DNA from 4 places in the Undibacterium sp. Rencai35W genome. Region 1 is predicted to be linked to each of the others. Evidence: predicted binding sites of a transcription regulator. Region 1 holds the regulator's gene; each other region holds the start of a gene.
What was found. Region 1 encodes sigma-54, which starts transcription at its own class of promoters, with help from an activator protein. Its sites were predicted from a motif close to TGGCANGNAANCTGCTTT; they were not measured.

Region 1 (2,210 bases):
GCAAAACCACATCGTTTTATATGATCGTCGGACTAGTCCCCTCTGATGCCGGTGAGATCAATGTGGACGGTGTGGACATCTCCCGTTTGCCGATCCATCAACGTGCCGTTCTCGGCTTATCGTATTTGCCGCAAGAGGCATCGGTATTTCGTAAACTGACGGTCGAGGACAATATCCGTGCGGTGCTGGAGTTGCAAAAGGATGAGCATGGTAAGTTTCTGAATTCAGCCGAAATTGAGAAACGTCTGGATACTTTGCTGGCCGATTTGCAGATTGAGGGCATACGTGAGAATCAAGCACTTTCTTTGTCTGGCGGCGAACGTCGCCGGGTAGAAATTGCCCGGGCACTGGCAACAAATCCTCGCTTTGTGTTGCTGGATGAACCCTTTGCAGGTGTTGATCCGATTGCGGTGATTGAGATTCAGCGCATCGTACGCTTCCTGAAGGAACGTGGTATTGGTGTGTTGATTACCGATCATAATGTGCGCGAAACTTTGGGTATTTGCGATCACGCTTACATCATCAATCAAGGTGCGGTGCTGGCGAGTGGCAAGCCGGAAGATATCATCACGAATGAATCCGTACGCAGGGTTTATCTGGGAGAGCATTTCCGCATGTAGCGGGAAGCGAGATGATGATGAAACAAAGCCTGCAACTACGTACCTCACAACACCTGGCGCTTACGCCGCAATTGCAGCAATCAATTCGTCTTTTGCAGTTATCCACGCTGGAATTACATCAGGAACTGGAAAATCTATTAACTGATAACCCCATGTTGGAGCGGGTTGATGACCCCATGGATAATGCAGTGCGATTGCTGGCCGATGGCGCGATTAGCACGACTAGCAATAATTCAGAGTCGGAATTTGCAGTACAGGAAGTCGGTGCCGAGACTGCCGCTCCAGTTGCTGACAGCGGTGATAACACGGAAGTTGCTTCATCTGCGGACAGCACCAGCGCCAACGAAGAAGAGTGGAGCTTTGATGATGTGCCGCTAGGCAGTAAGTCCTCAGAGGAAGAAGATGGACGTCCGCAATTAGAAGCTGCGCAAACCAGTTTGCGAGATCATTTGCTGGAACAGATGCGGCTGAATATTCGCGAACCGCGTGATCGTGCTTTAATTGAACTGATGATTGATGCGCTGGATCCCAGTGGTTATCTGATGGAGACCTTGGATGAAATTCATGCGAGTTTGCCGCTTGAGTTGTGTGTAGAACCAGAGGAATTATCTTTCGCATTAACGATGCTGCAAAGCTTTGATCCTGCCGGGGTTGGTGCGCGCACACCGTCGGAATGTCTGGCTCTGCAAATCAAACGCTTACCTAAGATTCCCTTCGTAACACGTCGCCTGGCGCTGAAGATTGTTGAAGAACATATCACGTTGTTTGCACAGCGAGATTTCAATAAACTGAAAAAAATTCTCAATTGTGATGATGAAGATTTGCGTGAGGCGCAGGTAGTGATTCGCCAGTGTAATCCTAAGCCAGGTGCGGATTTTGCAACGGCTTCATCAGACTATGTCGTCCCTGATGTGATTGTCAGAAAATCAGCGAACGGCTGGCAGGTTTTGCTGAATCAGGATGTCATGCCCAAGCTCCGCGTCAATAGTATGTATGCCAACATCATGAAACAAAATCGTGGTGACGGGACGATGGGATCGCAGTTGCAGGAAGCGCGCTGGCTGATCAAAAACATGCGGCAACGTTTCGATACTATCTTGCGCGTTGCACAAGCGATAGTCGAAAGACAACGTAATTTTTTCACTCATGGTGCGGTTGCGATGCGCCCTCTTGTTTTGCGCGAAATTGCTGATACACTAGGTTTACACGAGAGTACTATTTCTCGTGTAACGACTCAAAAATACATGCTTACCCCGCATGGTATGTTTGAGTTGAAATATTTCTTCGGTAGCCATGTCGCGACGGAAACGGGGGGGGAAGCATCTTCCACCGCGATACGTGCACTCATCAAGCAGTTGATAGGAGCAGAAGACCAGAAAAGCCCACTCTCTGATAGCAAAATTGCAGACATGCTGGGTGAACAAGGCATGGTCATTGCGCGACGCACTGTTGCCAAATACCGTGAAGCCCTAAAAATTCCTCCAGTAAGCCTGCGCAAATCCTTGTAATGAACACCTGTAATTTAGTCTTGTAACTAAGCCTTGAAATTACGTTTTGTATTGCTATATATAATTTAGCTCGATGCATCAG
Region 2 (2,210 bases), on a different contig from region 1:
AAAACTGACATATTTTTGAGATCAATAAAAATAGGACAAAATTTGTCAGTCTAGGCATCAGTTAACAGCTTTTTTTTGTCATTTTCTAGGTAAGAAAATAAGAGAATCAATGTGGCATGGTGTTTGCTCATACTGCTGCGTAGTTCATCCGAAATATTTATTGCAACCAAGGAGTTTTAAAATGAAATCCACAAAAATGATGCAACGTGCACAAGCCGGTTTTACTTTGATTGAATTGATGATTGTCGTAGCGATTATCGGTATTTTGGCTGCAGTTGCTTTGCCTGCGTACCAGGATTACACAATCCGTGGTCGTGTTGCTGAGACAACAAACTTGATGGCTGGTTTCAAAGCGACAGTAACAGAAAACATTGCTAATGCTAATGCTATCGCCGTTGGTAGTTGCAAAGGTGTTACAGATATGGTGACAGCTACAACTAATACTACATCTGTTAAGTGTACCGATGCTACTGGTGTCATTACTGGTATATCAACTGCAAAAGCAGGTACTGTAACGATGACGCTGACGCCAACAGTTGGTGTAGGTACTGTTAACTGGGCATGCGCAGCTGGTGCAGTTACTGCGATTTATAAATATGTTCCTGCTGAGTGCCGTAACTAATAGTTGTAAGCTCTTTGCTCAATAAAGCCCGCAACCGCGGGCTTTATTTTTTGTGCTTACTGTAAATTAAAAGTAATTAGTGAATACTCAAACGATCCAAAACTAGCAAAATCTAAATAGTTATAAGATTGCCGTCCGCAAAAGAAGGACTTCTGATGCTCTAGTTTCATCAAATGCAATTTGAAAGATGTGTAACTAAAGGTGATCAGATAAGCGATGCAGACTCTTGAGGAAATTTGATTCTAGATCTTGGCAAAATAGTTTATTCATCTCATAGAAAATTGAATGCTGGTTCGTTTCATAAAACGCTATGCCCATCTGTTTATTCTTAATAGAAATTAACGGCTCTGGCACGTTGTTTGCTGATGTTTTACATAGAGTTATTTAAATAATATATTTGCAGCCAGGGAGTTTGAAAATGAAAACAGCAAAAATGAGCCGGCATAATCAAACTGGTTTTACTTTGATTGAATTGATGATTGTCGTAGCAATTATTGGTATTTTGGCAGCAGTTGCCTTACCAGCATACCAAGACTATACAATTCGTAGCCGTATTGCCGAGACAACTAACCTTATGTCAGGATTTAAAGCAACCGTCACAGAGAATATCTCTAGTGCAAATATCATAGCCGCAGGTAGCTGTAAGGGGATTGATGACATGGTTACTGCAACAGTGAATACCACATCTGTAAAATGTACAGATGCTACCGGTGTAATTACCGGTATATCAACTGCAAAGGCTGGTACTGTAACGATGACTTTGACACCGTCACTTGGTGCAAGAACTGTTAACTGGGCATGTGCAGCTGGTGCAGTTACCGCGATTTATAAATATGTTCCTGCCGAATGCCGTAATTAATGGCAGCAGCACTTTTAATCAATATGGCCCGCGATAGCGGGCTTTATTTCTTATAGTCATATCCTTATACTAAGAATATTTATCGGTATTCGTCTTATTCGTAAATTAGTACATTTTGGGGTAATAGTTTACTCAAAATTAAAGGTTATAAAAATGTCGATTAATACACTTTTGTTCCGATTGAAGGCCGCAATGCTTCATTTATTGCTGTCTGGATTTGTGGCTGGATTTGTGGCGATTTTAATTTTGTTTGTTTGGTATCCGTGGCCGTTTAGCGAAATGTCCGGTGGAATTTCCTTGCTCATTTTATTGATTAGCGTTGACCTAGTATTGGGGCCTTTGCTGACATTTGTTATCTTTGATCAAGGCAAAAAAAGGGCAGAGTTAATCAGAGATCTTGGTTTCATTGTAGTACTCCAATTATGCGGATTATTTTATGGAGTTCACAGTATTTACTTAGCAAGACCTGTTGCTGTAGTTTTTGAGAGAGTATTTTTTAGGGTTATTACGGATGTTGATATCGCAGATAGCGAGCTCTCACAGGCACATGCCCGGTTCAAAAGCTCAATACTAGGTGGTCCGATTGTTTTAGGAACTAGAACGAGTATAACTGGAGAGGAAAAGATAGATGCAATTACTAAAGCTCTGGCCGGAAATGACATTGGAACTCGTCCTAGTTATTGGCAATCGTATTCTGAGTCAGTGCCACAAGTCCTGAGTAAAGCGAGG
Region 3 (2,210 bases), on a different contig from region 1:
CCTATCGGTGCCTTCGGCGCGATGGCCTATACGATCGGTAAATTCGGTATCGCCTCACTGCTACCGCTGGCGCAACTAATGGCGGCTTTCTATACAACATGCCTGATTTTTGTGTTTGTTGTACTCGGTACGATTGCAAAAGTACATGGCTTCAGCATCTGGAAATTCGTTAAATACATCAAGGAAGAATTACTGATCGTACTCGGTACCTCGTCCTCAGAATCCGCCTTGCCAGGCATGATCGCCAAGCTGGAAAATCTTGGTGTAAAAAAATCCGTAGTCGGTCTGGTGATTCCAACAGGGTATTCATTCAATCTTGACGGCACATCTATTTATCTGACCATGGCTGCTGTATTCATTGCGCAAGCTACTGATACGCCGATGAGCCTTATGCAACAGGTGACCTTGCTGGCCGTCTTGTTGCTGACGTCAAAAGGTGCTGCGGGAATTACCGGTAGCGGTTTTATCGTACTGGCAGCAACCTTATCAGCCGTCGGCGGTATTCCGGTTGCGGGTCTGGCCTTGATCCTCGGTATTGACCGCTTTATGTCAGAGGCACGTGCGCTGACGAATCTGGTTGGTAATGGTGTTGCAACGATCGTCGTCGGCAAATGGGGGAATGATGTCGATGAGCTGAAACTTCATCAGCGTCTGAACGGTGAAGTCGAGAATATGGAAGAACGCGACGACCTGAATGTTCGCCTGACGTCGGGTCACTAGCGATTGACCATTGAAACAGCGGCAAATGTGTATTTGATGAACTGGTTCGGCTGGTTGATCTGCTTGGTCCGATACACAATTGCTGCTGTGACCCTCACACTCACACCCACACCCACACCCACACTCGCTTACAGCGCGATGTTAGTACTTCCCTCAACACGGCATGCCGTCTGCATTGTGACGACGTATAAAGTAATCGCGATCTGATAGAAATCCGGGTTTAAGACAGGCACCGCCCTGTTGAACTGTCGGTATTTCTTACGCCTCTTCAAAATTCCCTTCCTGTAGTAAAGCCAATATGTCCTTCTCATAGGATAGTTATATTTTTGGCACCATTTTTGCTTTACGCCTGATACCTCAATTCAAAGGCGAATTTCAGTCGGTATTCAGTCAGTGAATCGCTCAAGGCTTGATCAGTGCATCGGTCTCAGATATCCCACTTTGACTCAAAACAGGAGTACTAACATGGCTCAACCTATCGTTTCCCGTTTGTTTTGTGCAGTCGCAGGCATTCTTATGTTTAGCAGCGCACCTGCGTTCGCCATCACTGTCTCAAATGCAGCGCATACCTTCTCTTTTGTACGCGATTGCAGAAGCGCCGCCAGCCGGGTATTAGGCTCGACGGTGCCAGATAAATGCGAAGCCAGCGGTGATTTTTCCTCTACCAAAGTAGAAGAAACCTACGACGGTAATTATGGCGGCCTGGTCGCATCGAACCTCACAACCAGTACGTTGGCAAGTTCTGGGCTGGATCAAACCCGTTCCTATGTCGATGCCTCGGGCGCGCTAGGCGTGCTGACCATCAAGCAAGGTGCCTTTACTTCACTACCATATGCACGTGTCTCTTCACATTCAGAAGCCTTGCAAAGCTATAGCTGGGACGGCCTGGGTAGCAGCAATCGCACGCTCAATGCTGCAATTAATTTTACTGCCACAGATTTGATTGGCAAATCCTTGTTCGATACCTCGGGTGATACCGCTGCCAGCTTCGTTACGGGTACGGTACGCGTCTTCTCCCTCTTAACTACGAGTTTTGACGTGACACCGTCTGCGGAATTTCAAAACTTCTCAGACCAAGCATTTTTGACTGGCGCAGGGTATCAGCTGGAAGCGTCCTTTGATTCTGGCGACGTGCTTGGCAGCCCTTTGAGTAACAATCTCAATTTTAATCTTCAAACTGGCCGCTATTACTTCATTGATTCTTATCTTGGCTTATGGGCCAAGTTCGGCGCGAGCATTGATGCGACGCATACTTTTACGACGACGATCGGTGATATGACCGGTTTGACTGCGGCCAGTCCATCGGACCAGCCGTTGGAAATTACCAACAAGGTGCCTGAGCCTGCTTCTCTAACGTTGTCCTTACTAGGTCTGTGCTCACTGATTGCTGTATCGCGTCGCCGAAAAGGATCTGACAGGCTCTCCCCATTTTTTAGCTAAAAACATGTCGTTAATCATTTCCAGGTCAATCCCGGCTTGGCAATAGCGCA
Region 4 (2,210 bases), on a different contig from region 1:
GGAATCAACCTGCAATATGGGAATGGGTGACGCGCCGGATCTGATAGAAATTTCTTGCCGCCGCTGGTCAATCACGGTGTCATTCTGGTGCCCCCAGAAAAATGATAAAGCGCCATGCCCGCGCGTGATTTATATGACCAGACGATCTGGGTGATACAAAACCTGAGATAACCGCACACTCGCCAAGGTACAAAAAACTAAAGCTCCCGAAGGAGCTTTAGTTTTTTTCCGGCCTTTGTCGAGAACGGATCTGGATTGTATGATTTATTACCCTTTAGTTACCCTTTACGACGACGTACCGCCAGGATTGCCAACGCGCTTCCTACTAACAAAATACTGGCTGGTTCCGGGATAGGATTGCCACCGTTTTGCTGTAAAAAACTAAATGTATTCAACGCATAAATACCGTTGTTATTGAGCGGAGCGTAGCTGGCACCGCAGAGTGGCTGACCGCATAAATTAGTGGTCGCAATCATGTCAATGTCGGCGATGATAAACAGAGATCCGGAGCCCGGTGCATATTCACCAGCGTGCCAAAACGCTGAGGTCACCTGATTCTCAACATTGCGGCCGCCTACGTGGCCGTTGTGCGCCAAAATGGCGGACTCATCCAATTGACCGACAGCATAGAACTGCTGGACATTGGTCGCGTTGCCGAAGGGGCCGTTGAACAGCGGCGCGCCGCCATTAGAGACGGAGCCCGTGCTACCCGTCGTGCTCATCCCTAAGGTTGTCCCCAGAACGTCGTGACTGGAATCATCCTGCAACAGGAACAGGTCACCACCACCGAGAAAATAATTCATGATCGCTGCTGAAAAACCGGCGCCTTCGCTATCGGCAACCCAAGTTCCGACAAACATATCGACGCCTGCCAGCGTACTGCTATTGACTGCGGTGAGATTGGTTGTGGTGATGGTGCGATTAACAATACCGGCGGGACCGAAATAAGCTGCATTCTCTAGTGCTCCACGAAAGCCCGTCATGTAAGAGCCGTTCCAGGCCCAGTTACCGCTGCTAGGAATAAGGGAACTGGCAGCACCCCCGACGACGTAGGCGTTGGCCGAAAGACAGGTAACCACTAGCGCCAGGCCAGCAAATAATTTTGATAATGCGTTGGACATAGTATCTCCATTGGGAATTAAAAGGATCTACGCCTGTCAAAACGGCGGGCGCTCAACACGCATTGCATAATTTATACCAGTTTTGTTAAGTGATTGATTTTAATCAGATATGTTAATAGTTATTTGACAACAACATGATATTTGTAAGAACGCCCGACGTTACAAGTTGCCGGTAGAACTCAGTTCTCTCACAGCAAGCAGATTTATTTTTAGTTTGTTCAGCTCGGCTGGGGTGCACGGTTTAATGTGAATGGTTTCATGCGGACGGAGGCCCGCTTGTCAATACTCGAATAGAAAACCAAGGTTAAATCCATGTCCTGGTTCTTGTGATTTATAGGGCTTTATGACAATGTGCACTACCTCAAATTATTGCCCCTATCTGCTGTTCTTTTTTTGTTGCTGCTTTTTCTTTGAAATCATTTAATGCCTGTTGTTGATCTATGCCGGTAATTTTTTATTTGTTCTGCGCTACCGCGATGGCCTGGTTCTGCCTGGCCGGGCAGCGCGTATGGATGAGTATGTTTGTGCTGACGATGGCGTGGGCGGTTTATGCAGCCCATGTCACGCCGGTCGGCTTGTTGCTCATCACGTTGATGAGCACTGCTGGCTGGGCTGCGCTGCAGGCCAAGGGCAGGCGACGGCAACTGTCAATGACGCTGACAGGCCTGCTGGGATTATTGCTGGCATTGCACAAACTGCCGGGGTTTACTGATATCGCTTTACCTGAATTGAATGTATTCACAGGCACTGACGCCAAACCATTTTATTTGCACCTGGATAAGGCGATTGCGGGCTTAGTCATGCTAGCGGTATTTTGTCGTGACGATGCCAGCCGACGCGGTACGATCTGGCGCAATCCCGGTCTGTGGCGCCTGATGCTAACAAGCTTGGCTGGGATTTTTATCATTGCCGTAGTAATTGGCCTGACGCTGCCGCAGTGGAAGTGGTCAGCGAACGCGTGGGCTTTTTTGGGCGTGAATTTGTTCTTCACTTGCCTGGCGGAGGAAGCATTTTTTCGCGCCGGCGTGCAACAAGGATTGCTAACACTGCTGCCGAAACATCGCTGGCTCTGCATTGGTATCGCCGCGC

Region 2: ACO0K3_RS13265 (pilin) is a predicted target of sigma-54. The motif match lies at 971-988, and genes of this name have one in related genera.
Region 3: ACO0K3_RS11510 (PEP-CTERM sorting domain-containing protein) is a predicted target of sigma-54. The motif match lies at 1,048-1,065, and genes of this name have one in related genera.
Region 4: ACO0K3_RS11265 (PEP-CTERM sorting domain-containing protein) is a predicted target of sigma-54. The motif match lies at 1,183-1,200, and genes of this name have one in related genera.

The regions. Positions count from the first base shown of each region.
Region 1 covers NZ_JBMPPC010000002.1:629,827-632,036, reverse strand. Annotated here, with positions in the region: gene lptB (LPS export ABC transporter ATP-binding protein) at 1-620, shown strand, start outside; gene ACO0K3_RS06765 (RNA polymerase factor sigma-54) at 638-2,128, shown strand.
Region 2 covers NZ_JBMPPC010000005.1:301,489-303,698, forward strand. Annotated here, with positions in the region: gene ACO0K3_RS13260 (pilin) at 182-622, shown strand; gene ACO0K3_RS13265 (pilin) at 1,041-1,481, shown strand; gene tfpZ (TfpX/TfpZ family type IV pilin accessory protein) at 1,635-2,210, shown strand, end outside.
Region 3 covers NZ_JBMPPC010000004.1:461,018-463,227, forward strand. Annotated here, with positions in the region: gene ACO0K3_RS11505 (dicarboxylate/amino acid:cation symporter) at 1-720, shown strand, start outside; gene ACO0K3_RS11510 (PEP-CTERM sorting domain-containing protein) at 1,186-2,160, shown strand.
Region 4 covers NZ_JBMPPC010000004.1:395,701-397,910, forward strand. Annotated here, with positions in the region: gene ACO0K3_RS11260 (hypothetical protein) at 1-154, shown strand, start outside; gene ACO0K3_RS11265 (PEP-CTERM sorting domain-containing protein) at 279-1,121, opposite strand; gene ACO0K3_RS11270 (lysostaphin resistance A-like protein) at 1,562-2,210, shown strand, end outside.